2 regions of the Microlunatus sagamiharensis genome follow, and region 2 is predicted to be linked to the other one. Evidence: predicted binding sites of a transcription regulator. Region 2 holds the regulator's gene; the other holds the start of a gene.

Region 1 (14,594 bases), 1.5 Mb from region 2:
CGCAAGCGGCGCGAGGCGCACGAGGCGTACGCCGCCGCCGACCGCCCCGAGCTCGCCGAGAAGGAGCAGGCCGAGGCCGAGGTGCTCTCCGACTACCTCCCGCAGGCGATGACGCCGGAGGAGATCGCCGCGGTCGTGACCGCGGCGGTCCAGCAGACCGGCGCCGCCGAGCTCGGCATGAAGGGCATGGGCAAGGTCATGGGCGTCGTGACGCCGCAGACCAAGGGCCGTGCCGACGGCGGCGCGGTCGCCGCCGAGGTGCGACGCCAGCTCGCCGGCTGACGCCTGGCCCCGGACGCACGAGAGGCCGGCTCCCCATGCGGGGAGCCGGCCTCTGCCGTACCAGGGGGACGGGTCAGCCGTCGCCCTTCTTCTTGTCGTCCTTCTTCTTGTCCTCGGCCTTCTTCTTCGCGTCGGCCTTCTTCTTGGCCTCCGCGGCGGCCTTGGCCCGGGCGATGGCGGGGTCCTTGCCCTTGCTCACGAGCTTGTAGACCGTGCTGAACTCCGACACCCGGGCACCGGCGCCCGGCGACCAGCCGAGGAAGGTGTACTTCGGCCGGTTGCTGTAGACGTACTGCGTGGAGACGTCGAAGCCGGCCTTCTCGAGCTTCTTCGTCGCCGCCGCGATGCTCAGGTTGCCGACGTAGGGGACCGTGACCTTCTTGCCGGTCTTGATCCGGCTCGCCGGCTCCTCGAACTTCGTGCGCGGGACCGACTTGAAGTACTGCTCCATGACGGGCTTCCAGATGTACTGCCCGGAGTCGCCCGAGCCGGAGCCCTCGAGGTAGCGACCGGTCGAGGGCACCCGGTAGCCGGTGACGCCGTGGCTGCGGAAGCCGGGCTTGCCCTTCATGAACGGCTTCTTCTGGTTGTCGATCGAGATCATCGCGACGCCGGCGATCTCCGGGGTGTAGCCCGCGAACCAGACTGCCTCAGCGCTGTCGATCGTGCCGGTCTTGCCCGCCTGGTCGCGCCCGTCGCGCACGAGGGCCCGGGTGCCGGTGCCCTTGTAGATGACCGACTTGAGGACCTTGTTGACGCCGTCCGCCACGTCCTCGTCCATGACCCGCTTGCAGTTCGCGCTGGGGGCGTCGAGCTGCTTGCCCTTCCGGTCGACGATCTTGGAGACGATGATCGGGCTGCAGTGGATGCCGCCCGAGGCGAAGGTCGCGTACGCCTCGGCCACCGACATCGGCGCCACCTCAGCGGTGCCGAGGGTGAACGACGGCTTGTCCTGGTACTCCTTGACGATGTTGATCGGCTTGGCGCCGAGCTGGTGACCGACCTTGATCCCGGTCTTCTCCGCCATCTTCGTGACACCGCACATGCCGGTGGCCAGCTCGAGCTGGACGAAGTAGGTGTTCACCGACCACTCGGCCGCCTCGGTCATGCCGATGGTCTTGCTGTGGCCGACCGAGTTCTTGACCCGCCACTTGTCGTAGACCTTGCCGCGACCGTCGCAGGTGTCGAAGGTGCGGCCGGTGAAGTCGTAGGGCGACTTGGCGTTGAACTTCTTGCTGATCGGGATGCCCTTCTCCAAGGCTGCGGCCATGGTGAAGGCCTTGAAGGTCGACCCTGCCTGGTAGCCCTGGATGCCGCCCATCTCGCTCGGGGCCGACAGGTTGAAGTAGGTCTGGCCCTTCTTCTTGTCCGAGCCCATGACCGGGCGGCTCTGGGCCGAGGCCACGATCAGGCCGGTGCCGGGCTGGATCATGTTCATGGTCGAGATCAGCGGGTCCTTGGCGCCGACGAAGGCGCTGACCTTCTTCTGCGCCAGGTCCTGCGACTTGGGGTCGATGGCGGTGTAGATCTTCAGCCCACCGCGGTCGAGCATCGTGTTCCGCTCGCGGACGTTGTCGCCGAGGCTGGGGGACTGCTCGAGCGTGCGGCGGACGTAGTCGCACAGGAACGGGTATCGCGTCCCGACGCAGCCCTGGACGATCGACTTGACCGCCTTGGTGTCGAAGCCCTGCTGCTTGGCCTTCTTGATCTCCGCCGGCGTCGCGAGCCCGAGCTCGCCCATCCGGTTGAGCACGACGTCGCGGCGGTCGAGCGCGGCCGCGCGGTTGTTCATCGGGTTGTTGGCGTCGGGGTTCTGCACGAGGCCGGCGAGCATGGCCGCCTGGCCGAGGTTCAGCTTGGAGGCCGAGGTGTTGTAGTAGTGCTTCGCCGCCGCCTCGACCCCGTACGCCCCGTCGCCGTAGTAGGCGATGTTCAGGTAGTTGGAGAGGATCTGGTCCTTGGTGAGGCGCTTCTCCAGCGCGATCGCGTAGCGCAGCTCGCGGACCTTGCGCTCCATCGTCGGCGCCTTGGCGTCCTCGACGCACTTCTTGATCTTGGCGTCCGAGGCGCCCTTGCTCTGGCACGACTCGATCTGGACCATCTTCACGTACTGCTGCGTGATGGACGACCCGCCCTGCGTGCCCACGTCGCTCGTCGAGTTGCGCACCAGCGCGCGCAGGGTGCCCTTGACGTCGAGGGCGCCGTGCTCGTAGTAGCGGTGGTCCTCGATCGCCAGCTGCGCCTGCCGCATGACCGGCGCGATCTTGTTCAGCGCGACCGGGATGCGGTTCTCGTCGTAGAAGTAGGCCAGCACCTTGCCGTCGGCCATGTAGACCGTCGAGCGGGTGGGCGGCGTCGGCGTCGCGAGCTCGGTCGGCAGGCTGTTCAGCTCGTCGGCGGCAGCCTTGCTGCCCATCCCCGCCAGCCCCGCGTACGGGACGAAGAGGCCGGCGACCAGCACGCCCGCGAGCACGCTGACGATGGCGAACATCGTCAGCGAGTAGGCGACGCTCCCGACTCGTTTAGGACTTGGCACCGCTTGAGGGTACGCGAGCAGGGTCCGCGCGGCACAACCCCGCGCGGACGACCCCCGGATCGTTGCACACCCCGCCCGGTCCGCCGCCGGCGGTCTTGCCCCGAAATCCTTCGGAGACCGACCAATCCGCGGGGCAGCGTGCCACCGAAGTCAGGGAAAGATCACGATCTCATCAGTTTCTCAGCGCGAATCCAGAAATGGTGGCGTAACGAATCCGGTGATCGTACGATTCACCAGTCGACCCACCAGGGCCGGGGATAGCCCGGGTCGGCAGCCACAACCAAGGGGAGAATCAGCATGTCTGTCATCACGCACGCCGACTGGACGATCGACGCCAAGTGCCGGGGCATGGAGGACGCCCTGTTTCCTGAGGCGTCGGAGCAGAAGCGGGTCCGCCAGCTCTGCATGGGTTGCCCGGTCCGCATGAACTGCCTCAGCGAGGCCCTCGACAACCGCATCGAGTGGGGTGTGTGGGGCGGCATGACCGAGCGCGAGCGCCGTCAGCTGCTGCGCCAGCGCCCCGACGTCTCCTCCTGGGCCGACCTCCTCATGGGTGGTCAGCGCTCGGTCGAGCGCGCAGCCTGACGCTTCTCGTCCTCGTCCCGGTGCCCGCTTCGGGTGCCGAACGGCTCGACGAGCACGCCGCTTCGCAACCATCCGCCCGGGCGCCGTCTCGTACGGCGTTCCCGTGCGGTCGGTGGTGCCCGGGCTCCCGCCAGACCCATCCACGCTCAGCGGCGTGCTCGTCGAGCCGCCCTTCAGGGTGCGGTTCGGCGTCGGCCAGCCGCGGTCGGGCTGCCCGACGTCCGTGCGCTGCCGCCTGCGGCTTCGGCCCGGAGCCGTCGGGGCGCTGACGCGCGCCAGGTCCTCCGCGCTCGGCTCCGTCAGTTGCTCCCTGCGCTTGTCGAAGGGCCCCCACGCTCAGCCGGCTGGCGACCCCTGAGCGGGACCACGACCCCTGAGCCTGTCGAAGGGCCCTACGGCTCAGCCCGGACCACGACGGCTGAGCTCGCTCGACGCGTGAGGCTCAGTCGTCCTTCTCGGCGAGGAGGGCGCCGACCTGGCGGAGGTCGGCGAGGGCGGTGACGTCGCTGGGGAGCGCCGGCACGCGGGTCTGCGGGACGGTCGGACGTGCCGTCGCGAAGCGGTCGAGCAGGACGGCCTCGGCCTCGGCCACGCGCATCAGGTCGGCGTGGCGGCGCAGGGCCTCGGCCTCGAGCCGGGTCGGGCCGGCCTCCTCGAGGTCCTCGGCGAGGGCCACGGCACGCTCGGCCGAGACGTCGAGCTCGCTGCCGTGGACGCGGTTCACGACCAGGCCCCCGAGCGGCATGCGCTCCTCGGTGAGGCGGTCGACGAAGTACGAGGCCTCCCGCAGCGCGTCGCGCTGGGCGGTCGCGACCACGAGGAACACCGTGTGCTCGGAGCTCAGCCGGGCGAACGTCTCCTCCGCCCGCTGACGGAACCCGCCGAAGATCGCCTCGCACGCGCGCACGAAGGTCTGCACGTCGGTGATGATCTGGCTGCCGAGGATCTTGTTCATCGCGTTCGAGACCAGGGTGAAGCCGACGCCCATCAGGCGTAGCGGTCCCTTGGCCGGCGCGAGCAGCAGGCGGATGAACCGCCCGTCGAGCAGCGAGCTCAGGTGCTCGGGGGCGTCGAGGAAGTCCAGCGCCGAGCGGGCCGGCGGGGTGTCGACGACGATCAGGTCCCAGGCGGGACGCCCGGCCCTCGCGTCCGCGGCGGCCTGCGCGTGGAGCTGGCCGAGCCGCTCCATGGCCATGTACTCCTGCGTCCCCGAGAAGGAGGACGAGAGCGCCTCGTAGAAGGGGTTCGCCAGGATCTGCTCGGCCTTCTCCGGGGTCGAGTGGGTGAGCACGACCTCGTCGAAGGTCCGCTTCATGTCGAGCATCATCGCGTCGAGGCTGCCGCCGGCGGAGTCGTCGACGCCGAGCACCGGGCGGGGGGTGTTGTCGAGCTCGCCGAGGCCCAGCGACTGCGCGAGCCGGCGGGCCGGGTCGATGGTCAGCACGACGACACGACGGCCGGCCTCGGCCGCGCGGACCGCGATCGCCGCGGAGGTCGTCGTCTTGCCGACGCCCCCGGAACCGCAGCAGATCAGGATCTCGATGCTGCGGTCGCCGATCAGGGTGTCGACGTCGAGGAAGGGAGCTGCAGGGGTCGGTCGGGCGCCGTGCGCGCGGCCGGGGGTCTGGGCTCTCACGCTGCCTCCAGGGCGAGCTGGTCGGTGAGCTGCTCGGCGACCGCGAACAGGGACTCGGCATCGATGCCCAGCGGGTCGAAGTCGACCTGGACGAGCGGCAGCCCGAGGCGGAGCAGGCGGTCGTGGCGGACCTGCTGCTCGAGGGTGCGTGACGCCTCGACGGCGAACTCCGCCGCGAGCGCGCGGTTGTGGGTGTCGTCCCAGCCGGGCACCGCGAGGTCGACCGAGCCCGCCGCGACGTCGGCGAGGACCGCCGGCTCGAAGGGGGAGGGGTTGACCATGTTCTCGATGATCGTGCCGACCCGGGTGCCCGAGGGCTGCAGCGCCGCGACGGCCTCCTCGGTCTCGCTCACGGGCATGTCCTCGAGCAGCGTCACCAGGTGAGTGATCGTCGTGCGCGCCCGCAGCAGCGCGGCGACGGAGTCGGCCTGCGCACGGATCGGGCCGACCTTGGCGATGCCGGAGACGGCGTCGTGGATGTTGAGGAACTGCCCGATGCGGCCGGTGGGCGGGGCGTCGAGGACGACGGCGTCGTACGCGGTCGGCAGCCCCTTCTCCCCGCGGCGGACCGCCTCGTAGACCTTGCCGGTGAGCAGCACGTCGCGCAGGCCCGGGGCGATCGAGGTGACGAAGTCGATCACGCCGAAGCGGTCGAGCGCGCGGCCGGCGAGACCCAGGTGGTAGAAGGTCTCGAGGTACTCGCGCAGCGCGTCCTCGGCGTCGATCGACAGCCCGAAGACGGTGCCGCCGGCCGGCGTACGCGTCAGGCGACGCTCCTCGTCGCCCTCCAGCGGCGGGACCCCGAAGAGCTCGGCCAGGCCCTGGCGGCCCTCGACCTCGCAGAGCAGCACCCGGCGCCCGCGGGTCGCGAGCGCGCAGGCCAGCCCTGCGGCGACCGTCGTCTTCCCCGTGCCGCCCTTGCCGCTGACGACGTGCAGCGTGTGGCGCGGCGCCGTCACGCCTCGTCCTGTGCGGGCAGGCCGGTGACCGCGATGCCCGCGTGGGTCTTGTAGCGCCGGTTGACCGCGATGAGGTTGGCGGTGAAGGCCTCGACCGTGCGCGCGAGGCGCAGCCGGCCGGCGTAGACGCCGCGGGCGCCGGGGATCGACTGCGCCAGCTCGATGACCCGGCCCACGACCTCGCGGTCCTCGCCGAGCACCAGGACGTCGCCCGGGATGTCGGTGACGTCCGGGTCGTCGAGCAGCACGGCGCTGACGTGGTGGAAGGCGGCGACGACGGTCGAGCCGGTCAGGATGCGCTGGGCCTCCTGGGCGGCGGACCCGTCGGCGACCTCGATCGGGAACGGTCCCTGCTTGTCGAAGCCGAGCGGGTTGACGCAGTCGACGACGACCTTGCCCTCCAGGGCGCCGGCCAGCGAGGTCAGCAGGTCGGCGTGGCCCTCGTGCGGCACGGCGACGACGACCACGTCGGCGTCGGTGGCGTCGGCGTTCGCGACGCCGGTGACCCGTCCCGCCCCGGCGAGGCCCGCGGCCGTCTCCTGGGCGCGGGCGGCGTCGCGGCTGCCGAGCAGGACCTCGTGGCCCGCCATGGCGAAGCGGCGGCCCAGACCGCGCCCCTGCGGGCCGGTCCCGCCGAGGATCCCGACCTTCACCGGCTCGTCCGGGCGTGCGAGCAGGCGCGGCGGGCGCGAGAGGTCATGGTCTTGATGGTAGCCAGCGGACGTATGCCGCCCGTCCGGGCGACGGGGCGGCCGGTCCACCCCGATCGCTAGGCTCCCGCCATGACCACGTGGGAGTACCTGACGGCGCCGTTGCTCGTGCACGCGACCCAGCAGATCCTGAACAACTTCGGGGCGGAGGGCTGGGAGCTCGTGCAGGTCGTCCCGGGCCCCAACCCCAACAGCCTGGTGGCGTACTTCAAGCGCCCCGTGACGGGCTGATCCCGTGACGAGTGACGCCGACCGGCCGGGCTCGCCGACCGCCAGGCTCGAGGCGCTCGGCCTGACCCTGCCGGCGGTCGCGCCGCCGGTGGCCGCGTACGTCCCGGCGGTCCGGATGGGCTCGACGGTCTGGACCAGCGGCCAGCTGCCCTTCGTCGAGGGCCGGCTGCCGGCGACCGGCGTGGTCGGTGACGGCCTGCGCTCCGCGGTCGACGCCGAGTCGGCGTACGGCTACGCCCGCACCGCGGCCCTCAACGCGCTGGCCGCGGTCGCCGAGCAGGCCGGCGGTCTCGACCAGGTCGTCCGGATCCTCAAGGTCGTCGTCTTCGTGGCGAGCGCCCCGGACTTCACCGGTCAGCCCGGCGTGGCCAACGGCGCGAGCGAGCTCTTCGGCGAGGTCTTCGGCAGCGCGCACGCGCGCAGCGCCGTCGGCGTCGTGGTGCTGCCGCTCGACTCGCCGGTCGAGGTCGAGGTCGTCGCCGAGGTCCGCACCAGCCCGGGCGTCGTCCCGGTCTGAGGACCCGCGCGGTGGGGTCGGTGCCGGCGAGGCGGTCGAGCGAGGTGCTCGACGGCTTCGCCCCGCCGGTGCCCGCGGCCGTCGCCGCGCGGGCCGAGGCGATGGCCGTCGGCAGGCGACCGGTGGAGCCGCGGCGCTCGGCCAGCGTCGTGCTGCTGCGCGACGGAGCTCGTCCGGGGATGGACCCGGCCCGCGGTGTCGAGGTCTACCTGATGCACCGGCACGAGCGGATGCCCTTCGCCCCCTCGGTCGCGGTCTTCCCCGGCGGGGGCGTCGACGCGGTCGACGTCTCGCCTTCTGCGGCGGCCGCGGACCCGGTGCTGGCCTGCGCGCTCCGCGAGACCGCGGAGGAGACGACCGTGCGGCTCGAGGCGGACGCCCTGGTGCCGTGGGCGCGCTGGGTCACGCCGGCGACCGAGCCCCGCCGCTACGACACGACCTTCTACCTCGCCGCGCTGCCCGGGGGCCAGGAGGCCCGCGACGTCTCGGGCGAGACGGTCCGCGCCGCCTGGACCCCGGTCCGGCAGGCCCTGGCCGACCGCGGGGCCGGCGACCTGGTGCTCATGCCGCCGACGTGGTCGATCCTGGCCGAGCTGACCGCCGCGCCGGACGTGGCGACGCTGCTGCGCGCGGGCGCGGGACGCCGGGTCGAGACGGTGCTGCCCCGGGTCGTGCCGCACGAGGGCGGGTGGCGGTTCGCGTACGAGGTGCTCGCATGACGGAGGTCCGATGAACACCCACCAGCGCGTCGAGCGGCTGGCGCCGGCGGTCGCCGGGGTGCTGGCGCCGAACCCGGGCCCGATGACCCTCGGCGGCACGAACACCTGGGTGCTCGGTCGCCCCGAGCCCGGCCCCGTCCTCGTCGTCGACCCCGGGCCCGACGACGAGGAGCACCTGCGCCGCGTGCTCGAGGTGGCCGGCGGGCGGGTGTCCGCGGTCCTCGTGACCCACCGGCACCTCGACCACGTGGCGGGCGCGGCGCGGTTCGCCGGGCTGGCGGGCTGCGGCGTCCGCGCCGTCGACCCGGCCTGGCGGGTCGGGGAGGACGGGCTGCCCGACGGCGCGGTGCTCGAGGTGTCGGGCGCCCGGGTCGAGGTGCTCGCCACGCCCGGTCACACCGACGACTCGGTGAGCCTGCTGCTCACCCACCAGGGGGAGGACGGCCCCGCCGGCCAGGGCGAGCAGGTCGACCTGCTGACCGGCGACACGGTGCTCGGCTTCGGCAGCACCGTCATCACGCACCCGGACGGCGACCTCGGTGCCTACCTGGCCTCGCTCGACCGCCTGCTCGACGTGGTCGCCACGCGGGCCGTCGCGCGCGTCCTGCCCGGGCACGGTCCGGTGGTCGCCGACCCTCGCGGGGTGCTGGAGGGCTACCGCCGGCACCGGCAGGAGCGCCTCGCCCAGGTCCGCGGGGCCGTGGCGGCCGGCGCGTCGAGCCCGGAGGACGTCGTGCGGGCGGTCTACCCCGAGGTGCTCGGGACGCCGCTCGAGCGCGCGGCGCTCCAGTCGGCCCGCGCCCAGCTCGACCACCTGGCCGCTCATCGCGAGCCCTAGGTCCACGCACAGCAAGCACACAGAAGCGGGGCGCACCGTAGTCGCATGACCTCGGAAGACCAGCGCGGCAGCGGCGACAGCAACCCCTCGGGCACCCCCTCCGGCTACGGCCGGTCCGAGGCGGACCAGCCCTGGTTCCCCTTCTCCTCGTCGGAGCAGGACAGCCAGGGCACGGGCGGCTACCCGCCGCCCGCGAATGGTGGCTGGGGCGGCTCGCACCCGTCGGGCTGGGACGCGCAGCAGCACGGCGCCCCGCAGGCCGCGGGTCAGCAGGGACCTCAGCAGGGCGGCCAGCGCTGGGGGAGCGCCGCGTACGGCGGCTACGGCACCACCCCGTCCTACGGGACCGGCGCGTACGGGGGCCAGCAGTACGGCGCCCAGGCCTACGCGCAGCCGGCCGCGACCACGGTGCTCGAGCGCCCGAAGCGCCGCCGCGGTGGCCTGATCGCCGCAGCCGCGCTGGCCGCGGTCGTCGGCGCCGGGGCGGGCATCGGCTCGTACGCGACGCTCGGCGGCTCGACCGGGGCGACCTCGCCGATCAGCGTGACCACGGTCCCGGCCGCCAACAGCCCGGTCCTCGACGGCACGGTGAGCGCCGCGGCGGCCAAGATCGACCCGTCGGTCGTGACCATCACGGTGCAGGCCGGCAGCAGCGGCGACATCGGCAGCGGCGTCGTGCTCGACACCGAGGGCCACATCCTCACCAACGACCACGTCGTCTCCGCGGCCGCCGGCTCGGGGCGCTCGAGCGTCACCGTCACCTTCCCCGACGGCCGTACGGCGCCCGCCACCGTGGTCGGCACCTCGGGGACGAACGACCTCGCGGTGATCAAGGTCGACGGCGTCTCGGACCTCAAGCCCGCGGTCTTCGCCAAGTCCGACTCGATCAAGGTCGGCCAGGCCGTGGTCGCCGCCGGCGCCCCCCTCGGGCTGGCGGAGTCCGTGACCAGCGGCATCGTCTCCAACACGGCGCGGCCGGTCCGTTCCGGCGACGACAACGACGCGGTCTACCTCGCCGTGCAGACCGACGCCGCGATCAACCCCGGCAACTCCGGCGGCCCGCTCGTCGACCTGAACGGCTCGGTGGTCGGCATCAACTCCTCCATCGCGAGCACGAGCTCCGGCTCGCAGGGCAGCCAGTCCGGCAACATCGGCATCGGCTTCGCCATCCCCTCCGACGTCGCCGTCCGCGTCGCCAGCGAGCTCATCGCCAACGGCAAGTCGGTGAACGCGGCCCTCGGGGTGACGGTCGGCGGTGCGGACAACGGCATCTCGACGGCCACCGGCGTCCCGCTGCAGAGCGTCACCGCGAACGGCGCGGCCGCGGCGGCCGGGCTGCGCGAGGGCGACACGGTCACCAAGGTCGACGACTTCCACACCACGACGCCGGACGGCCTCATCGCTGCGACCCGCTACTACGCGCCGGGCACGACGGTGACCGTCACCTACGTCCGCGACGGCGGCGCCCCGCAGACCGTGGACGTCAAGCTCGGCAGCGCCTAACTTCTGTCCTCGCTCCGCTCGGACGCGGCTCGCGCTCCGACCCGGCGCCTTCCTCCCTCCCTCGCAGGACGAGAAGCATGTCCTGCTCCTCCGGTCGTCCAGGCACCGGCGCGCGACCCGGCGGTGGTCATCGACCCCGTCGGGTCTGGCGTCCTATTCGAACGTGTGATCTGATAGTCGGGTGCGATGGGCTGGTCAGTCGGTGAGCGGGGTGGTCTCCGACCCCGACGCGCTGCCGGGCCTGGAGGAGATGCCCGGCCTGGTGCGCACCGTCCGGACGCCGGAGTTCGCCGGGGTCACGTTCCACGAGGTGATGGCCCGCTCGGCGCTCAACCACGTGCCGGCGAGCTCGGACAGCCCGTTCGACTGGACGGTCAACCCCTACAGGGGCTGTACGCACGCCTGCGTCTACTGCTTCGCCCGCAGGACGCACTCCTACCTCGACCTCGACACCGGCGTGGACTTCGACTCCGAGATCGTCGTCAAGGTCAACGTCGCCGAGGTCCTCGCCCGCGAGCTGGGGCGGCCCTCCTGGGGCCGCGAACCCGTCGCCCTCGGCACCAACACCGACCCCTACCAGCGGGCCGAGGGCCGCTACCGGCTGATGCCGGGGATCATCGAGGCGTTCGCGGGGTCGGGGACGCCGTTCTCGGTCCTGACCAAGGGCACCACGCTGCGCCGGGACCTGCCGCTGCTGGCCCGGGCGGGGGAGCGCGTGCCGGTGACGCTCGGCGTCTCCCTCGCCGTCCTCGACGAGGACCTCCACGCGACCCTCGAGCCGGGCACCCCGTCGCCGCGGGCGCGGCTCGAGCTGGTCCGCAGCATCCGCGCGGCCGGCCTGCCCTGCCAGGTGCTGGTCGCGCCCGTCCTGCCGCACCTGACGGACTCCGACGAGGACCTCGAGCGCGTGGTCGGCGCGGTCGCCGAGGCGGGCGCCACGTCGGCGTCGGTGATGGCGCTGCACCTGCGGCCCGGGGCCCGGGAGTGGTTCCTGCGCTGGCTCGGCCGCGAGCACCCCGAGCTGGCGGAGCCGTACGCGGAGCTCTACCGCGGCGGGTCCTACGTGCTCAAGTCGTACGCGTCCGACCTCGCCGAGCGCGTCCGGCCGGTGCTGCGGCGCCACGGCCTCGACCGGGCGACCGGCTGGCGCCGGCCCTCGCAGGTCCGCCGTACTGGTTGAACCTCCGCATGGGGCTAGCGCGCGCGGCGCTCCACGCGCTCGACGTCGAGCAGGGTGACCGAGCGCGGCTCGAGCCGGATCCAGCCGCGGGCGGCGAAGTCGGCCAGGGCTTTGTTCACCGTCTCCCGCGACGCCCCGACGAGCTGGGCCAGCTCCTCCTGGGTCAGGTCGTGGTGGACGTGCACGCCGTCGTCCTTGCGGTCGCCGAAACGGCGGGCGAGCTCGAGCAGCTGCTTGGCCACCCGCCCGGGCACGTCGGAGAAGACGAGGTCGGCGACGACGTCGTTCGCGCGGCGCAGCCGGGCGGCGAGCTGGCCGAGCAGGCTCCGTGCCACCTCGGGGTGGTCGCTGAGCCAGGCCATGAGCTCGTCGTGCTCGAGCACGCGGACCTCGGCGGCGGTCACGGCGGTCGCCGTGCTCGAGCGCGGGCCCGGGTCGAACACCGACAGCTCACCGAACATCTGGCCGGGGCCGAGCACGGCGAGCAGGTTCTCCCGGCCCGCCGAACCGCTGCGGCCGAGCTTGATCTTGCCGGCGACGACGACGTACAGCCGGTCCTCGGTCTCGCCCTCGCGGAAGAGGATCTGGCCCTTGGTCAGGCGCAGCGAGCCCATGGCCTGCTCGAGTGCCGCGGCGCTGGCCTCGTCGAGCTCCGCGAAGAGAGGAGCCTTGGTCAACACCTCGGGATCCACCGGCGCCCTCCTGTATCCCTCGTCACAGTGAACAACAACCTACCGTCGTCGCGCAGCATCGAGGAGGACGGGACCGCCCGAGGTCGGGCAGCCCCCTCACGTTAGCGGCGGATCCCCAGCCGAGGACGAGAGGTCGCAGGAACGGGACTCGGACGTAGGGTGGCGCGGTGAGCCCGAGCGACAGCCGGACCGCCCTGGTCCGCCGAGCCCGCGCCATCGACAGGACCCTCGCGGGCACCTATCCCGACGCGCACGTCGAGCTCGACTTCACCACGCCGCTCGAGCTGCTGGTGGCCACGATCCTGTCCGCGCAGAGCACGGACAAGCGGGTCAACACGATCACCCCGACGCTCTTCGCCCGCTATCCCGACGCGGCGGCGTACGCGGGCGCGGACCGCGCCGAGCTCGAGGTGCTGATCACCCCGACCGGGTTCTTCCGCGCCAAGACCGACACCCTGCTCAAGCTCGGCGCCCAGCTCGTGGAGCGCTTCGACGGCGAGGTGCCGACGACGCTGCGCGAGCTCGTGACCCTGCCGGGCGTCGGCCGCAAGACCGCGAACGTCGTGCTGGGCAACGCGTTCGGAGTCCCCGGCATCACCGTCGACACCCACTTCGGTCGGCTCTCGCGCCGCTTCGGCTGGACGAGCGACACCGACCCGGACCTCGTCGAGGCCCAGGTCGGCGCGCTCTTCCCCAAGAAGGACTGGGTCATGCTGTGCCACCACGTGATCTGGCACGGCCGCCGGCGCTGCCACGCCCGCAACCCCGCGTGCGGCGCGTGCCCGGTCGCGCGGCTCTGCCCCTCGTACGGGGAGGGCGAGACCGACCCGACCAAGGCCGCCAAGCTCGTCCGCGAGCCGCGCGGATGACGGCGCGGGCACGCGCGGCGGCGCTGGCGCTGCTCGCCGCGCTCGTGCTCGCCGGGTGCACCGAGACGCCGAGCGTGGTCCGCGGTCCCGCCGCGAGCGGCTCGGCCTCCGGCGGCGGGGCGGTGCAGGCCCCGGCCGACGCCGACCCGGCGCCGAACGTCGACCTGGCCACCGCCAAGCGCGCAGCCGGGATCCCGGACTGCCCGACGAGCGGGGCCGCGCCGGTCGAGGACGGGCTGCCCGAGGTCACCGTGGAGTGCCTGGGCGGCGGACGTCCCGTGACGCTCTCCGGGCTACGCGGCCCGATGCTGGTCAACGTCTGGGGGTCGTGGTGCGGCCCCTGCCGGGCGGAGGCCCCCTTCCTGGCGGAGGCCGGGCGCTCGAGCGCGGTCAGGGTCCTCGGCGTCGACTACCCCGACGTGCCCGAGGCCGCCGTGGAGTCCGCCGGTTCGGCCGGCTGGACCTATCCCCAGCTGTACGACGCCGACCTCGCCTTCCGCACCCGCCTCCAGGTGATGGCCCTGCCGCAGACCTTCTTCGTGCGCGAGGACGGCACGGTCGCCGGCCGGCACGCGGGCCCGTTCACCTCGTCGGCGCAGCTCGACGACCTGAGCCGTCAGTACCTGGGCGTCGCCCCGTGAGCGCCGCGTCGCAGACGGGCGCCGAGCCCGGGATGCCCGCCTGGGTCGCGCGCCTCCGCGACGAGCTGCACCGCGAGGACCGGACCTGGGTCGACGCCCTCCGGCCCGCGCAGGGTGCGCGCCAGTCCGCCGTCCTCGCGCTCTTCGGCGAGGGGCCGGCGGGGCCCGAGGTGCTGCTGGTCGAGCGCGCGCTGACCCTGCGCTCGCACCCCGGCCAGATCGCCTTCCCCGGCGGGGGTGCCGACCCCGAGGACGTCGACCTCACCGACACCGCGCTGCGGGAGGCGTACGAGGAGTGCGGCGTGCTGCGGGAGGGCGTCGAAGTGCTCGGCCTGCTGCCGCCCGCGCACGTGCGCGTGAGCGGCTTCGACGTGACGACGGTCGTGGCCTGGTGGCGCACGCCGCACGCGGCCGCCCCGGGCGACCCCGCCGAGGTCGCCTCCGTGCTGAGGGTGCCCGTCGCCGACCTCGTGGACCCGGCCCGCCGGGCCACCGCGGTGCACCCGCTGGGCTACCGCGGCCCGGCCTTCGCCGTGGCCGACCACCTCGTGTGGGGGCTGACCGCCCACCTGCTCGACGCCGTCCTCGACCTCGCCGGCTGGAGCCGGCCGTGGGACGCGGCGCGCGAGGTGGAGATCCCCGACCGCTACCTGAGCGACCGCCGGGCCACGAGCCTGGCCCGAGACGACGGAGGAC
Region 2 (14,594 bases):
CGTTGGCCGCACGGGTGGTCTCGGTCATCTGTCCTTCTTCCTGACGTGCACGCCGTCCCTCGTAGAACGGTCTGCGCTGGGCTGGTAGTCCCCGGGTCGTGCTCTGGTGCGGGTCCGGGCCCTTGGGCCCGGGGTGGTGCTCCGACCCGTCAGGACCGGTCGTGCTGGTTGACGCTGCCCCGCCGCTCGGGGGTGCTGGCGGTGCGTACGTCGGGCTGGGACCGGGGCCGAGAGCGCGCTGCCTTCCCCAGCAATGCGCTCCCGGCCCCGGAGTCGGGGCGCCCCTCAGGGCGGGGGCTGACCCCCGCCACCGGCGGGGCGGCGGCGCGGGGTCAGGCGGTGCGGGGTGAAGCTCGCGACCTTGGAGTCGAGCAGCGGGTCGGGGATGAGCGGCTCGATGCCCGCCGGCTCCCCCTCGGCGCGCAGCAGCGCGATCTCGGACTCGAAGTCGTCGACCGAGCGGAACTGCCGGTAGACGCTCGCGAAGCGCAGGTAGGCCACCTGGTCGAGCTCGCGGAGGGGACCGAGGATCGCCACACCGACCTCGTCCGCGGGGATCTCGGGCTGGCCGCAGGCCCGCAGCGAGTCCTCGACCAGCTGGCCGAGCCGGGCGAGCTGGGTCTCCGTGACCGGGCGGCCCTTGCAGGCCTTGCGCACCCCGGACACCGCCTTGTCGCGGCTGAACGGCTCGACCACGCCGCTGCGCTTGACCACCACGAGCTGCATCTGCTCGACGGTGGTGAAACGACGCTCGCAGACCGGGCACTGGCGGCGGCGGCGGATGCTGCCGCCGTCCTCGGCGGTGCGCGAGTCGAGCACCTTGGAGTCGCCGTGACGGCAGTACGGGCAGTGCACCTGCGGCTCCTCTCGACCCGTTCCGCACCGTTTGACCGTCGGCCCCTGGGGACAACCCTGGGGAGGACGTGTGGACCGTGCTGTGGACTTGTGTGGGTAACCGACCACTAGTTGTGGATGAACTACAGCGGTGTAACCACTAGATGTAGTGACCTTACGACCGGGACCCACTATGTGCAAGAGGACTGACACTTTCGCGCGTCGCGTCGCAGGACACGCCGGGGCAGCCGCCGGGACGCGGCGCGACGAGGGCGGGGGCGCACCTGCCGGGCCGACGGGACCCAGGCACGGACGGTGCAGGCGTGGACGGTCCAGGCGTGGACGACGCGGCGTGGACGACGCCGGCGTGGACCGCCCTGAGGCCGCAGGCCGCTGCTGCGGGAGAGAGCCGGATGACCGGCCGTGGGTCAGGTCAGGTTGCGCACGAGGGTGTAGGCGACACCCACCGCGAAGAACGCGACCAGGCGCTGCGTGGGCGTGGTGCGCCGCCAGCGCTGCCGCACCGCTGCGGGGAGCCGCACCGCCGGACCGCCGAGGGCCTCGACCACCCAGCAGAGCCCGATCACGCCCAGCACGGCGATCAGCACCAGCGCGAGCGGGTTGAAGGCGAAGGCGGTCGCGACGTCGCCGTGGAGCAGGGCACTGCCCATCCGGGTGCCGCCGCACAGGGGGCAGTCCCAGCCGGTGACGACGCGGAACGGGCAGCTGACGCCGATGCCCGTCGTGGCGTAGAGGGCGCTGAGGCCGAGCCCGGTCGCGAAGAACCCGACGAGCGGGCGCAGCGCCGTGCGCGGGGAGAACGCGGCGGCTGCACCGTCGCCGTGGGCCGTCGGAGTCCTCGAGCCCGCCACCCTCGTCGCCATGCCCGACATTCTGCCTCGCGTGCGGTCCGCGCGGACCGGACGCGCCTTAACCTGGGCTGCGCCTCGAGGCCGGGGCGCTCGAGCAGGAGGGCACGTGGGCGAGCAGACCGGTCGCGACCAGCAGGAGCCGTCGGGGCCGGACGTGCCACCTGCCCCCGCGCCCGACCCGGCGTCCGCCGCGGGAGGCGGTCCGAGCCAGCCCTCCGGCCCCGTCTACGGCCGGGTGACCCGGTTCGGCGTGCCCGGAGCACCCGCGCCCTCGGCTCGTCCGCCCGCTCCCGGTGCCTCCCCCTCGTGGGCTCCGTGGACGCCCGGCCCGGCGCCCTGGACGCCGCCCGCTCCCCTGCCGCCGGGATGGACGGGACCGCCGGACGTCGGATGGTCGGCGCCGCCCGGTCCGGTCCCGGGCTGGCCGGCACCCCTCCCCGGCTGGCCGGCGCACGCTCGGCCCCGACCGCGATGGCGCCGTGACCAGTACGCGCGCTGGGGCAGCCGGGTCCTCGGCGACCTCGTCGACCACGCGCCCGCGTACGTCGCGCTGGTCCTGCAGCTGCTCGCCTACCTCCCGCTGTACGCCGGCCTGCTGCGGGGCGACGTGGACGCCGAGCCCCGCTGGGGCCTGCTGGTCGGCGGCCTCGCGCTGAACCTGGTCGCGATCGGGTGGAACCTCTGGAACCGCTGGATCTGCGGCGGCCGGACGGGCCAGTCGCTCGGTCGCCGGCTGACCGGCACCCGCCTCCTGAGCCAGGTCGACGGCCGCCCCGTCGGTACCCTCAACGCGTTCCTGCGCGACCTGCTCCACGTGCTCGACGGCTTCGCGTGGATCGGCTACCTCTGGCCGCTGTGGGACGAGGAGCGGCAGACGTTCGCCGACAAGATCATCGAGACGGTCGTCGTCCGCACGGTGGACGAGCGACCCGTCGGGTGGTCGTGACCAACGGGTCCTCCAGCTCGCGACCAGGAGCTCAGGACCGACGACGAGCATCCGCCCGACGCACAGCGTCGACCGACAGGCGTCCGCTCAGGCTCAGCCCTGCGCGACGACGACGGCGTCGGACGCGTGCGAGGCGCGGTAGCCGTCGCTCGTGACGCGGAGCGCGGTGAGCCCCACGACCACGACGCTGGCGACCACGAGAGCGGCGGCGACGGCGAGCACGACGGCCACGCCGCGCTCGGTGAGCCGCCAGCTCGGCGCAGACGCGGGAGCGGCAGCCGGGACCGCGACGGGTGCGGCCACCCGGCACGCCTGGGTCCGCGCGGCGGGCGGCGCGGTGAAGCGCAGCCGGCGCGGCCGAGCGGCCGGTCCGACACCCGGGCCCGACCGGCGGGGCCGGGTGCGGGTCGGGGCGGCCGCGGGCTCGACCCCGGGCCCCGCGGGAACCAGCCGGAGGGCGCGGGGCCGCTCGACGACAGCGGGGGCGACGGGCTCGGCGAGTGCGACACTCATGACGGTGCTCCTCAACGTGTAGGGCGTACGGTCGAACGTCCGTTCGATCGAACGCGTGTTCGATGTGTATCGCACCCCGGGTCGCGGCGCAAGCACATTCGAAGCGGTGTTCGAGAACTTCATGCTCCGGAGTCCACCAGGGGGGTCTGACAAAAACGCGGCTGGAGGTGCGCACCTCTCGCAGGCGCACCGTCGACGGGCGGCGTACGGGCTCGCGCACCACCACACGGCACGGGTGGCCCCAGGGCGAGCGCTCTCCGCCACGACACGCGGGCGACACGCTCGAACAGGTGTTTGAATGTGCTCGGCGTCTTTCCTACAGTGCCGTCCATGGCACACGACGACACGCCGGACAGCCCCACGAGCGACACCGGCCGACCCGCCCGTCGGCGGGGGCGTCCGACCAAGGCCGAGGTCGCGGCGCAGCTGGGCGAGTCGGCGTCGGTGAGCTCGCTGCCCGACGGTCCCGCGGACAGCTCGGGCCTCACCCCGCGCCAGCGCCGCATCCTCGAGGTCATCCGCGACACGGTCGAGTCGCGCGGCTACCCGCCGAGCATCCGCGAGATGGGCGAGGCGGTCGGCCTGGCCAGCTCCTCGAGCGTGTCCCACCAGCTGAAGGCGCTGGAGCAGAAGGGCTTCCTGCGTCGCGACCCGAACCGGCCGCGCGCGCTCGAGGTGCTCCTCCCCGGCGAGGACCGTCGTGCCCCCGAGCCGGTGCGCGTCGCCCCCGTCGAGCTGGTGAGGCCCCGCCTGGTCGAGGTCGACGACTCGGGCGTGAACGCCTTCCCCGAGCCCGTCCACGTCCCGGTGCTCGGCCGCATCGCGGCCGGCGGGCCGATCCTCGCCGAGGAGCGCGTCGAGGACGTGTTCGCCCTGCCGCGCCAGCTCGTGGGCGAGGGCACCATGTTCACCCTCGAGGTCCGCGGCGACTCGATGATCGACGCCGCGATCTGCGACGGCGACTGGGTGGTCGTCCGGCAGCAGCCGAACGCCGACAACGGCGACATCGTCGCCGCCCTGCTCGACAACGAGGCCACCGTGAAGACCTTCAAGCGCCAGCCGGGCCAGGTGTGGCTGATGCCGCACAACCCGGCCTACGACCCGATCGACGGCAACCACGCCACGATCCTGGGCAAGGTCGTCGCCGTCCTGCGCCGGCTCTGAGCGGGTCCCTTCCGACGCGGAGCGTGGCGGACGGGATCAGCCGACGAGCAGGGTGAGCAGCTCGCTGATGCGTCCGTCCACGATCGTGACGATGTCGATCCCACGCACGAGCGGCTCACCGTCCGCCGGACCGAGGCGCCAGGCGAGCGCCGCGCGTCCCGCTCCGGCGTAGACCGGCCCCTCCTCGGCGAACGCGGCTCCGGGTGGCAGTCCGTCCTGCAGGGCACCCGCCTTGGTGGCGACGGCCTCCCAGCCGTGCACGGTCCCCTCGGCGTCGGTGAAGGTGACGTCGGCGGTGTAGGTGCGGCGGGCCGCCTCCCGCCGGGCGTCGGCGTCGCGCTCCCCGAACACCTCCGCCAGGTTGGCGTGCAGCAGCTCCAGCGTCTGGTCGTCCATCGGGCATCCTCCTGCGTCTCGGGCGAGGACGAGCTGAGGCGGCACCGGAGGCCGCGCCCGTGAGCCCTCATCGGCAGGGTGCCACCCTCCCACCCGGGATCGGACGGCCCGACGGGCCCTACGCCTCCTCGGCCAGCCGGCGCAGTGCGCCGATCACCGTCTCGCGGTCGGACGTCTCCCACATGTCCGGCATCGAGGCGCGCAGGAAGGACCCGTAGCGCGCCGTCACCAGGCGCGGGTCGAGCACGGCCACGACACCCCGGTCGCTGCTGCGGCGCACGAGCCGCCCGGAGCCCTGCGCCAGCAGGAGCGCCGCGTGGGTGGCGGCCACGCTCATGAACCCGTTGCCGCCGGCGTCGGCGACGGCCTTCTGCCGTGCCAGCGTGAGCGGCTCGTCGGGTCGCGGGAACGGGATCCGGTCGATGATCACCAGCTGGCACGTCGCCCCGGGGACGTCGACGCCCTGCCACAGCGACAGGGTGCCGAAGAGGCTGGTCGTCGGCTCGCTGGTGAAGCGCCGCGTCAGCTCGGACAGCTGGGCGTCGCCCTGGCAGAGGATCGTCAGCTTGGGCAGCTGCTTGCGCACGTGCACGGCGGCCGCCTCGGCCGCGCGCCGGCTGGAGAAGAGCCCGAGGGTGCGCCCGCCCGCCGCCCAGACGAGCTCGGCGATCTCGTCGAGCACCTCCTTGCTCATGCCGTCGCGACCGGGGGTCGGCAGCGCCCGGGCCACGTAGCGGATGCCCTGGCGCCGGTAGTCGAACGGCGACCCGACGTCGAGCGCCCGCCACGGGACCGGCGGATCGTCGGCCGAGGCGCCCTCGACGCCGCTCGGGACGTACGCCTCGCCCGAGTCGTCCCGGTCGCGCGCCCGCAGCCCGAGCGCGGCGGCCGAGGGGCCGAAGTCGTCGCCGAGCTTGAGCGTCGCGGAGGTGAGGACGATCGTGCGCTCGCCGAACACGGACGAGCGCATTAGGCCGGCGACCGACAGCGGCGCGACGTGCGCCTCGCGGCCCGACCGCTCCCGCTCGGTGACCCAGACGACGTCGTACGGCGACAGCCCGGCCATCCGCTCGGCCACGTCGAGCACCTCGCCGACCGCAGCGGCGGCCTGCCGCTGCTCCGGGCTCGGCTTCTCCCCACCGGCGCTGCCGGTCAGCGCGGACACGGCGGCCCGGGCGGCGGAGCGGACCCGCTGCGCCGCGACCACGAAGGGCGACGCCGGGTCCTCCACCCGCTCCAGCGGCATCTCGTCCAGCGCGGTCCGCAGCTCGTCGGCGGACTCGAGCAGGTCGAGCGCGACGTCGTCGGACAGGAAGGTCACGGCGCGCTTGCCGACCCGCTCGACCTGCTGCGGGCTCAGCTCCGCCGACGCGGCCCCCGTCACCCGGGCGACGAGCTCGTGCGCCTCGTCGACGACGACGGCGCGGTGCTCGGGGAGTGCCGTACCGCCGTGCATGGCGTCGATGGCCAGCAGGGCGTGATTGGTCACCACGAGCCCGGCGGAACGGGCCTGGTCGCGCGACTTCTCCACCAGGCAGGAGTCCCCGTACGGGCAGCGCTGGGCACCGAGGCACTCGCGCACCGGCACCGAGACCTGGTGCCAGGCCCGGTCGCTGTGCGCGGGGGCGTCGTCGCGGTCGGCGACCCCGCCCGTCGCCGCCTGGTCCTCGGCCCACTCCCGCAGCGCGAGCACCTCGGTGCCGAGCGCGGACTCCGGCGACGCGCTGGACCGGGCGGTGGCCGCCAGGTCGTCGGCCGAGATGAGTGTCCCCTGCTCGGTGACGCCCCCGTCCCGCACGCGCAGCAGGCAGGCGTAGTTGCTGCGGCCCTTGAGGACCGAGAAGTCGGGACGCCGCCCGGTCACCCGCTGGACCGCGTCGAGCGCAGCGGGGATGTCGGACTTGGCCAGCTGCGCCTGCAGGGCCAGCGTCGCCGTCGCGACGACCACGCGTTCCCCGGGGTGCTCGGTCAGCCAGACCAGCGACGGTGCGAGGTAGCCGAGCGACTTGCCGGTCCCCGTGCCCGCCTGCACGAGCAGGTGGCGCCGGTCCTCGAGCGCGAGGGCGACGGCGTCGGCCATCGCGTGCTGCCCCGGACGGTCGGCCCCGCCGATACCGGCGACCGCGTCGTCGAGGACCCGCCGGTGGCCGGGCGCCGAGCCGTCCTTCGCTCCCCGCGGCGGGGCGAGGGTCTGCTCAGCCACCGCGGACGGTCGCGTCCAGCGCGGGACGTCCCCGCTCGTACTCGGCCAGCTCGCCGGCCAGGTCACCGTGCACCCGCGCCACGACCAGCGTGCCGTCGCCCGTGTGCTCGGTGGTGAGGAGCTCACCCTCCTGGTGGATCCGGTTGAGCAGGTCGCCACGCCCGTACGGCACCATCGCCCGGACCTCGACCTCGGGCCGCGGCAGCCGCGCCTCCACGGTGCGCTGCAGGTCGGCGATGCCGGCACCCGTGCGGGCCGAGACGACGACCGCGTCGCGGTAGCGCGCACGCAGGGCCGCGATCGCGTCGGGGCCGGCGGTGTCGGCCTTGTTGATCACGATCAGCTCGGAGACCTTGCCGGCCCCGATCTCGGCGAGGACGTCGTGGACCGCGCGGATCTGGCCCTCCGGGTCGGGGTCGGAGCCGTCGACCACGTGCAGCAGGAGGTCGGCCTGGGCCGACTCCTCGAGCGTGGACGCGAATGCCTCGACGAGGTCGTGGGGCAGGTGCCGGACGAACCCGACGGTGTCGGTGAGCGTGAAGACGCGGCCGTCGGCGGTGGCGGAGCGGCGCACCGTCGGGTCGAGGGTCGCGAACAGCGCGTCCTCGACCAGCACGCCCGCCCCGGTGAGCCGGTTGAGCAGGCTGGACTTGCCGGCGTTGGTGTAGCCGACGATCGCCACGGACGGGATCTGGTTGCGCTTGCGCTCGGCCCGCTTGGTCTCGCGGGTGCCGTCCATCTCGCGCAGCGCTCCGCGGAGCCGCGCGATCCGGCTGTTGATGCGGCGGCGGTCGGTCTCGAGCTTGGTCTCACCGGGTCCGCGACCACCGATGCCCGCGCCGCCGGCCGCCCGGCCACCGGCCTGGCGCGAGAGGTTGCCGCCCCAGCCGCGCAGGCGCTGCTTGAGGTAGTTCAGCTGGGCCAGCTCGACCTGGGCCTTGCCCTCCGCGCTCTTGGCGTGCTGGGCGAAGATGTCGAGGATCAGGGCGGTCCGGTCGATGACCTTGACCTTGACCCGGTCCTCCAGGTTGCGCAGCTGGGCCGGGCTGAGCTCGCCGTCGCAGATGACGGTGTCGGCGCCGCTGGAGACGACGACGTCGCGGAGCTCGGCGACCTTGCCGGAGCCGATGTAGGTGGCGGGGTCCGGCACGGGCCGGCGCTGCACCAGGCCGTCGAGCACCTGCGAGCCGGCGGTCTCGGCCAGCAGCTTGAGCTCGGCGAGGGAGTTGTCGGCGTCGACCTGGCTGCCGGTCGTCCACACGCTCACCAGCACCACCCGCTCGAGCAGGAGCTGGCGGTACTCGACCTCGCTGATGTCGGAGAGCTCGGTGGACATGCTGCCCACGCGGCGCAGCGACTGGCGGTCGGCCCGGTCCAGCTGGTCGCCGTCGACGTCCTCGGGCGCGGGTCCGGCGGGCCGCGGCCGTCGGAGGGTCTCGACGAGCAGCTCGTCGTCGTGGGGTTCCTGCGTCTCGTGGAGCGCACCGGCGTCGGGTCGAGGAAGACTCATCGTGCTGCCCAGGGTCTCACGGTGCTCAAGCGCGAGCACCTGGTTTGGCGGGTTGTCCACAGCCTCGTCGGCGCGGGACCGGAGCTCCGGCACGAACCTCCGCCGCGGCTGGTCCCCTCGCGGGCCACGCACCCATCCCAGCAGCATCGCGTGACCGGTGGCGGTGCGGTTGCTACGCTTGGTCCTGACATCGTTGTCAGCATCCTGAACCTCCAGCGGAAGCGACCACCGATGACCACCCTCGCCACCGTCCTCCTGAGCGTCCTGGGCGCCGTCTGCCTCGGCATCCCGCTGACCTCGGTCGCCGTCGTCTACCGCGACGAGCTCCCGCCCGTGTGGGACCGCGTCCGCCGCGCGCTCGCCTTCGACCCGCGCCACCCGGGGCTCCACCCGTACGCGGGGCGCTGAGCCGCCCTCTCCTCCGGGTCCGGACGACCGTCCTGGCTCGGAGGACGCCGGCCTCGTGACGGTTCCTCGACACGATCCGGCGGCCGTGTCCGACGAGCTCGGGGAGCGCTCCTCGGCTCCTAGCGGGGCGGCAGCGTGACCTCGCCGTGGGCGACGAGCACCGCCGGTCCGGTCAGGTGGGCCTCGTCGCCCACGAGCTCGACCTCCACGCGCCCGCCGGGCACGTCCACGGTCCACACGCCGTCCCCGCCGCTCGCGCCGCCGACGCCGAGCGCCCGCGCTGCGGCGGCCGCGGCCACCGTCCCCGTCCCGCAGGAGCGGGTCTCCCCCACGCCGCGCTCGTGCACGCGCATCGCGACGTGGCGCTCGCCCAGCGGCTCGACGAACTCCAGGTTCACGCCCTCGCCGAAGGCCTCGGCCGGTTCCCAGCGCGGCTCGCGGGTCAGGTCCAGCGAACCGACACCCGTCACGACGCTGACCGCGTGCGGGTTGCCCACGTCGACCGACGTGGCGTCGTACGCGGACCCGCCGGCCGTGGTGACACGGACCGTCCCCGGCGCCACGGCGACCCGGCCCATGCCCACCCGGACCCGCCCGTCGGGCAGCGCGGTCGCCGGCTTGAGCCCGGCCCGCGTGGCGACGTCGACGGTCGGGCCGGTCGCCAGACCCTGGTCGAGCAGGTAGCGGACGAAGACGCGCACGCCGTTCCCGCACATCTGCGCGACCGAGCCGTCGGCGTTGCGGTAGTCCATGAACCACAGGCCGGGGTCGCCGTCCCACTCCGGGACGTGGCGCGCCATCACCGCCCGCAGCAGCCCGTCTCCGCCGATCCCGGCCCGCCGGTCGCAGAGCCAGCGCACGTCCTCGTCGGAGGGGTCGAGGACGTTCTCCCGGTCGAGCAGGACGACGAAGTCGTTCTGCGTCCCGTGACCCTTGCTGAACCGCCATCGCCGCACCGCCCGATGATCCCACCGCGGGCAACGGCGAACAGGTCCGCGCTCATGCGGCGGGCCGGCCCCTCCCCTCGGGTCCGGCCAGCACCAGCGCCGCCTCGACGAGGTCGGGGCGGTCGTGGGCCAGCCAGGTGATGCGCTCGTCCTTGCGGAACCACGAGTCCTGGCGCCGCGCGAAGCGCCGGGTGCCGACCACGGTCGCCTCCCGCGCCGACGCCTCGTCGGTCTCGCCGTCGAGGAAGGCCAGGACCTGGCGGTAGCCGAGCGCACGGGAGGCGGTGACGCCGTCGCGGAGCCCGTGGTCGGCGAGCCGGCGGACCTCGTCCACCAGGCCGGCCGCCCACATGGCGTCGACGCGGGCGCGGATGCGCTCGTCGAGCACGGGCCGGGGCACGTCCAGGCCGATCTGCACGACGTCGGGCAGCGCGTAGCGGCGCTCGGGGAGCTCGGCGGCGTACGGGCGGCCGGTCAGCTCGACGACCTCGAGGGCCCGGACGACCCGGCGCCCGTTGGCGCGCTCGATCCGGCTCGCCGCCGCGGGGTCGCGCTCGGCGAGCCGGGCGTGCAGGGCCTCGGGGCCCAGCTCCTCGAGCTCGCGCTCCAGGCGCCCCCGCACGACCGGGTCGGTGCCGGGGAACTCGAAGGCGTCCACGACCGCACGGACGTAGAGCGCGGAGCCGCCGACGAGGACGGGCACGACACCCCGGGCCAGGCAGTCGGCCACCGCGGCCCGGGCCAGGGCCTGGAACTGCGCCACCGTCGCCGTCTCGGTCACGTCCAGCACGTCGACCAGGTGGTGCACGACCCCGGCCCGCTCGAGCGCCGAGGGCTTGGCGGTGCCGACGTCCATGCCCCGGTACACCAGCATCGAGTCGGCGTTGACGACCTCGGCGGGCCGGCCCGCGGCCGCGTACGCGCGGGCCAGCGCCACCGCCAGCCCGGACTTGCCGGAGGCGGTGGGACCGACGAGCACGACCGTCACCCCGACAGTCTGCCGGGCGGCGCGGCCGTCCGAGGTGCCCCACTACCCTTCCTGCATGGGCATCTTCGACAAGGCGCGCGAGGCGCTCCACCAGCACGCCGACAAGATCGACACCGTCGTGGACAAGGTGGCCGACGAGGCCGACCGCCGCACCGGCGGCAAGCACAGCGAGCAGATCGACAAGGGCTCGGGCGTCGCCAAGGACAAGCTCGGCGACTACGCCCGCCGCGACCCCGAGCCCGGCCAGGCGCCCGGCGTCTGAGCCCCGGCGCTCAGCGCAGCGACGCCTGCCCGGTGAGCGACCGGGCGAGCGTCGCCACCTCCGCCTTCGTCGCGAGGTCCTCGGCCGCAGCCGCGACGGCGGCCTGACGCCCCTCCTCGACGCGCTGCCGCGTCCGTTCCCTGATCTCCTCGAGCTCGACGCGGCCCCGGCGGGTCCGCACGACCTCGCGGAGGAGCACGACCACGAGGACGACGACCGCGAGGAGCAGCGTCACGCCGAGCCCGGCGGCGGCGGTCCGCAGCAGCGCGAGGCCGGCGAGCAGGGCGACACCCGCCCCGACGGCCGGCACCAGGACGGCGGCGCGGGACCTGGTCCGGCTCTGGACGGCATGGGCGTCGAGCTCGGCGAGCCTGGCCGGGTCGGCGCCGTCGGTCGTGACCATGACCTGACCCATCTCGGTGTGCACCGCCTGCGGTCCCGGGCGCTGCGCCGCCACCTCGGCCGCGATCGCGGTCACCGCCGCGTCGAGCCCCGGCCGCGCCCAGCCGACGAGGGTGCGGCGCTCCTCCGCGCCGACCCGCGGGTCGAGCAGCGCCTGCTGGACCAGCGTCGTCGTCGGGGTGCGCGGGGGCTCCTGCTCGGCGTCCGGCTCGGGCGCGCCCGGGTCCTCGATCCGGGCGCGCAGCACCCGGGCCCGCTCGAGGAGAACCCGCTCGTCACCCAGCCCGGCGCCGACGAGGGCCTCCACCACCCGGCGCAGCGCGGTGCGGTCGTCGTCGGTGTCGATGGTCGCCCGGGCGTCGGACCGCTCGCCGGCCGCGGACGGGGCGACCACGGTCGGTGACCACCCGCCCTGGACGAGGAGCTGGATCCAGCGCACGGTCTGGAGCGGGGTGACGGCCTTCGCCGTGTCGGCCGCAAAGCGTCGCCACGTCTCGGCGGTCAGGTCGAGGTCGCGGCTCCAGGCCCGCTCCACGCCGGGGAGCGCACCCGGGTAGCGGCCGTGCGCCACCGCCCGCCACAGCACGACCTGCGGCGCGGCGAGGGCGCCGTCGGCGAGGAGCAGCGGCGCGACGCGCTCGGCGACACGCTCGCCGTGCCCCAGCCAGCCGAGCGCAGCCACGACGAAGGTCTCGTGCTCGGCGTTCCCCACGGTGCCGCCGGGTCGGCCGTCAGCCGGGCCGACGGACGAGGCGGGCACGGACGCGCCCGTCGCGAGCGCGACGACCTCGTTGGTCGCGCCGACGAGCCAGTAGTCGACCTCGCCCGTCGCGAGCGGGTCGGGCACGCCACTCGCGTCGAGGGTGAGGAGCGCGCGGAGCGACGCGCGCCGCACGGCGCTCGTGCCGGGGTAGCCGGCAAGCTGCTCGCGCACGTCGCCCAGCTCCACGTAGGCGTCGAAGGCGGTGGAGAGCGCCTGCAGCCGTGACTCCAGGGAGCCCTGCAGCGTGCGGAGCTGGCTGCTGAGGCGGGCGGACTGCTGCGACGCCTCGAAGGCACGGCTCTGCAGGCCCTCGAGCTCGTCGCGCAGCAGGTTGTCGCGGCCGTTCTCGCCGGCCCAGAACCAGCTCCAGTCGTCAGGCATGGCAGCAGGGTGCCAGCCCAGGGGCTCAGCCGCAGGCCGTTGCCGGGGCGAGCGGCGCCGGCACGCCCACCGTGGGCAGCCCGAGGCCGACGACCGGCCGGGCCGCCGTCGCGCCGGCCTGCCGCGCGGCCCACGCGTCGCCGCCGCGGGTGCGGCGCAGCGACAGCAGCCCGTCGTCGGCGGTGAGGTGGTGCGGGGCCGCGTACGTCACGACGACCTCGCCGAGGTCGCCGGGCCGGGGGCGCAGCGCCGGGTCCTCGGGGACCCCGACGTGCACGAGCCGGTTGTCGCGCGCCCGGCCGGACATGCGCGAGGTCGCGGCGTCCTTGCGGCCCTCGCCGTCGGCGAACATGACCTCGACGCTCCGGCCGACCTGCGCGCGGTTCTCGCTCCAGGCGGCGTCCTCGACGAGGGCGACCAGGCGCTCGTAGCGCTCCTGGACGACCTCGCGCGGGACCTGGTCGGGCATCGTCGCGGCGGGCGTCCCTGGCCGGATCGAGTACTGGAACGTGAACGCCGCGGCGAACCGCGACTCGGCCGTGACGTCCAGCGTCGACTGGAAGTCCTCCTCGGTCTCGCCGGGGAAGCCCACGATGATGTCGGTGGTGATCGCGGCGTGCGGGATCGAGGCGCGCACGTCCTCGATGATCTTGAGGTACTTCTCGCTGCGGTAGGAGCGGCGCATCGCGCGGAGCACCCGGTCCGAGCCGGACTGCAGCGGCATGTGCAGCTGCGGCATCACGTTGGGCGTCTCGGCCATGGCCGCGATGACGTCGGGGGTGAAGTCGCGCGGGTGCGGGGAGGTGAAGCGCACCCGCTCCAGGCCCTCGATGCCCCCGCAGGCCCGCAGCAGCTTGGCGAAGGCGCCGCGGTCGCCGAACTCGACGCCGTAGGCGTTCACGTTCTGCCCGAGCAGGGTGATCTCCTGCACGCCCTCGGCCACCAGCATCTCGATCTCGGCCAGGATGTCGCCCGGTCGGCGGTCCTCCTCGCGGCCGCGCAGCGCGGGCACGATGCAGAAGGTGCAGGTGTTGTTGCAGCCGACGCTGACCGACACCCAGGCCGCGTACGCGGAGTCGCGCCGGGTCGGCAGCGTCGAGGGGAAGCGCTCGAGGGACTCGGCGATCTCGACCTGCGCGGCCTGCTCGACGCGGGCCCGCTCCAGCAGCCGCGGCAGGGCGCCGACGTTGTGGGTGCCGAACACGACGTCGACCCAGGGCGCGCGCCGCGTGATCTCGCCACGGTCCTTCTGCGCCAGGCAGCCGCCGACGGCGATCTGCATGCCGGGCCGGCGGGCCTTGACGCTCGCCGCGTGCCCGAGGTTGCCGTAGAGCTTGTTGTCCGCGTTCTCGCGCACCGCGCAGGTGTTGAACACGACCACGTCCGCCCCGTCGGCGCCGTCGCGCTCGGCCGGGGTGTAGCCGGCCTCCTCGAGCAGGCCGGCCAGCCGCTCCGAGTCGTGGACGTTCATCTGGCAGCCGTGGGTCCGGATGGCGTACGTGCGCGGCGCGGACGGCTCGGACGGACCGGTCACGGGGACGGCCTCAACGGCGACGGGCTGCGGTGCGGTGGTGGTCGACATGGCGGCCCCAGGGTAGTTCCGCGCCGCCCTAGAGTGCGATCCGTGACGCCTTCGGCCGCGAGCAGCCCGACTGGGACCCAGCACGACATCACCCTCGGCGAGCAGTCCGCCACGGTGACGCAGCTCGGCGCGGGCATGCGCCGCTACGCCGTCGCCGGCCGCGACGTCGTCAAGGGCTACGGCGCCGACGAGCCCGTCTCGGGCGGGCGCGGCCAGCAGCTGATCCCCTGGCCGAACCGCATCCGCGACGGCCGCTACCCCTGGGCGGGCGCCACCCAGCAGCTCTGGCTGAGCGAGCCGCCCCGGCACAACGCCAGCCACGGGCTCGCCCGCTACGTGCCCTGGAGCGTCGTGGAGCACGAGGACGCCCAGGTGGTGCTGGAGCTGACGATCTTCAGCCAGCCCGGCTGGCCGGGGGTCCTG

Evidence for each region. The regulator LexA, encoded in region 2, represses DNA repair genes until DNA is damaged. The targets are predictions, from matches to a motif close to TCGAACANNTGTTCGA.
Region 1: BLU42_RS19050 (Rv2578c family radical SAM protein) is a predicted target of LexA. The motif match lies at 10,674-10,689, and genes of this name have one in related genera.

Annotation. Positions count from the first base shown of each region.
Region 1 covers NZ_LT629799.1:4,101,388-4,115,981, forward strand. The annotation lists gene BLU42_RS18995 (GatB/YqeY domain-containing protein) at 1-282, shown strand, start outside; gene BLU42_RS19000 (transglycosylase domain-containing protein) at 356-2,818, opposite strand; gene BLU42_RS19005 (WhiB family transcriptional regulator) at 3,116-3,403, shown strand; gene BLU42_RS19010 (ArsA family ATPase) at 3,846-5,039, opposite strand; gene BLU42_RS19015 (ArsA family ATPase) at 5,036-5,998, opposite strand; gene npdG (NADPH-dependent F420 reductase) at 5,995-6,651, opposite strand; gene BLU42_RS19025 (DUF4177 domain-containing protein) at 6,781-6,939, shown strand; gene BLU42_RS19030 (RidA family protein) at 6,944-7,456, shown strand; gene BLU42_RS19035 (NUDIX hydrolase) at 7,468-8,175, shown strand; gene BLU42_RS19040 (MBL fold metallo-hydrolase) at 8,186-9,013, shown strand; gene BLU42_RS19045 (S1C family serine protease) at 9,059-10,516, shown strand; gene BLU42_RS19050 (Rv2578c family radical SAM protein) at 10,698-11,696, shown strand; gene BLU42_RS19055 (Crp/Fnr family transcriptional regulator) at 11,711-12,388, opposite strand; gene nth (endonuclease III) at 12,556-13,257, shown strand; gene BLU42_RS19065 (TlpA family protein disulfide reductase) at 13,254-13,898, shown strand; gene BLU42_RS19070 (NUDIX hydrolase) at 13,895-14,594, shown strand, end outside.
Region 2 covers NZ_LT629799.1:1,165,766-1,180,359, reverse strand. The annotation lists gene BLU42_RS05370 (vitamin B12-dependent ribonucleotide reductase) at 1-28, opposite strand, end outside; gene nrdR (transcriptional regulator NrdR) at 286-855, opposite strand; gene BLU42_RS05360 (DUF2752 domain-containing protein) at 1,263-1,718, opposite strand; gene BLU42_RS05355 (RDD family protein) at 1,813-2,652, shown strand; gene BLU42_RS05350 (hypothetical protein) at 2,746-3,165, opposite strand; gene lexA (transcriptional repressor LexA) at 3,496-4,329, shown strand; gene BLU42_RS05340 (nuclear transport factor 2 family protein) at 4,366-4,725, opposite strand; gene BLU42_RS05335 (ATP-dependent DNA helicase) at 4,844-6,805, opposite strand; gene hflX (GTPase HflX) at 6,921-8,438, opposite strand; gene BLU42_RS20470 (hypothetical protein) at 8,670-8,846, shown strand; gene dapF (diaminopimelate epimerase) at 8,966-9,802, opposite strand; gene miaA (tRNA (adenosine(37)-N6)-dimethylallyltransferase MiaA) at 9,846-10,772, opposite strand; gene BLU42_RS05315 (antitoxin) at 10,837-11,043, shown strand; gene BLU42_RS05310 (hypothetical protein) at 11,054-12,589, opposite strand; gene miaB (tRNA (N6-isopentenyl adenosine(37)-C2)-methylthiotransferase MiaB) at 12,615-14,171, opposite strand; gene BLU42_RS05300 (aldose 1-epimerase family protein) at 14,214-14,594, shown strand, end outside.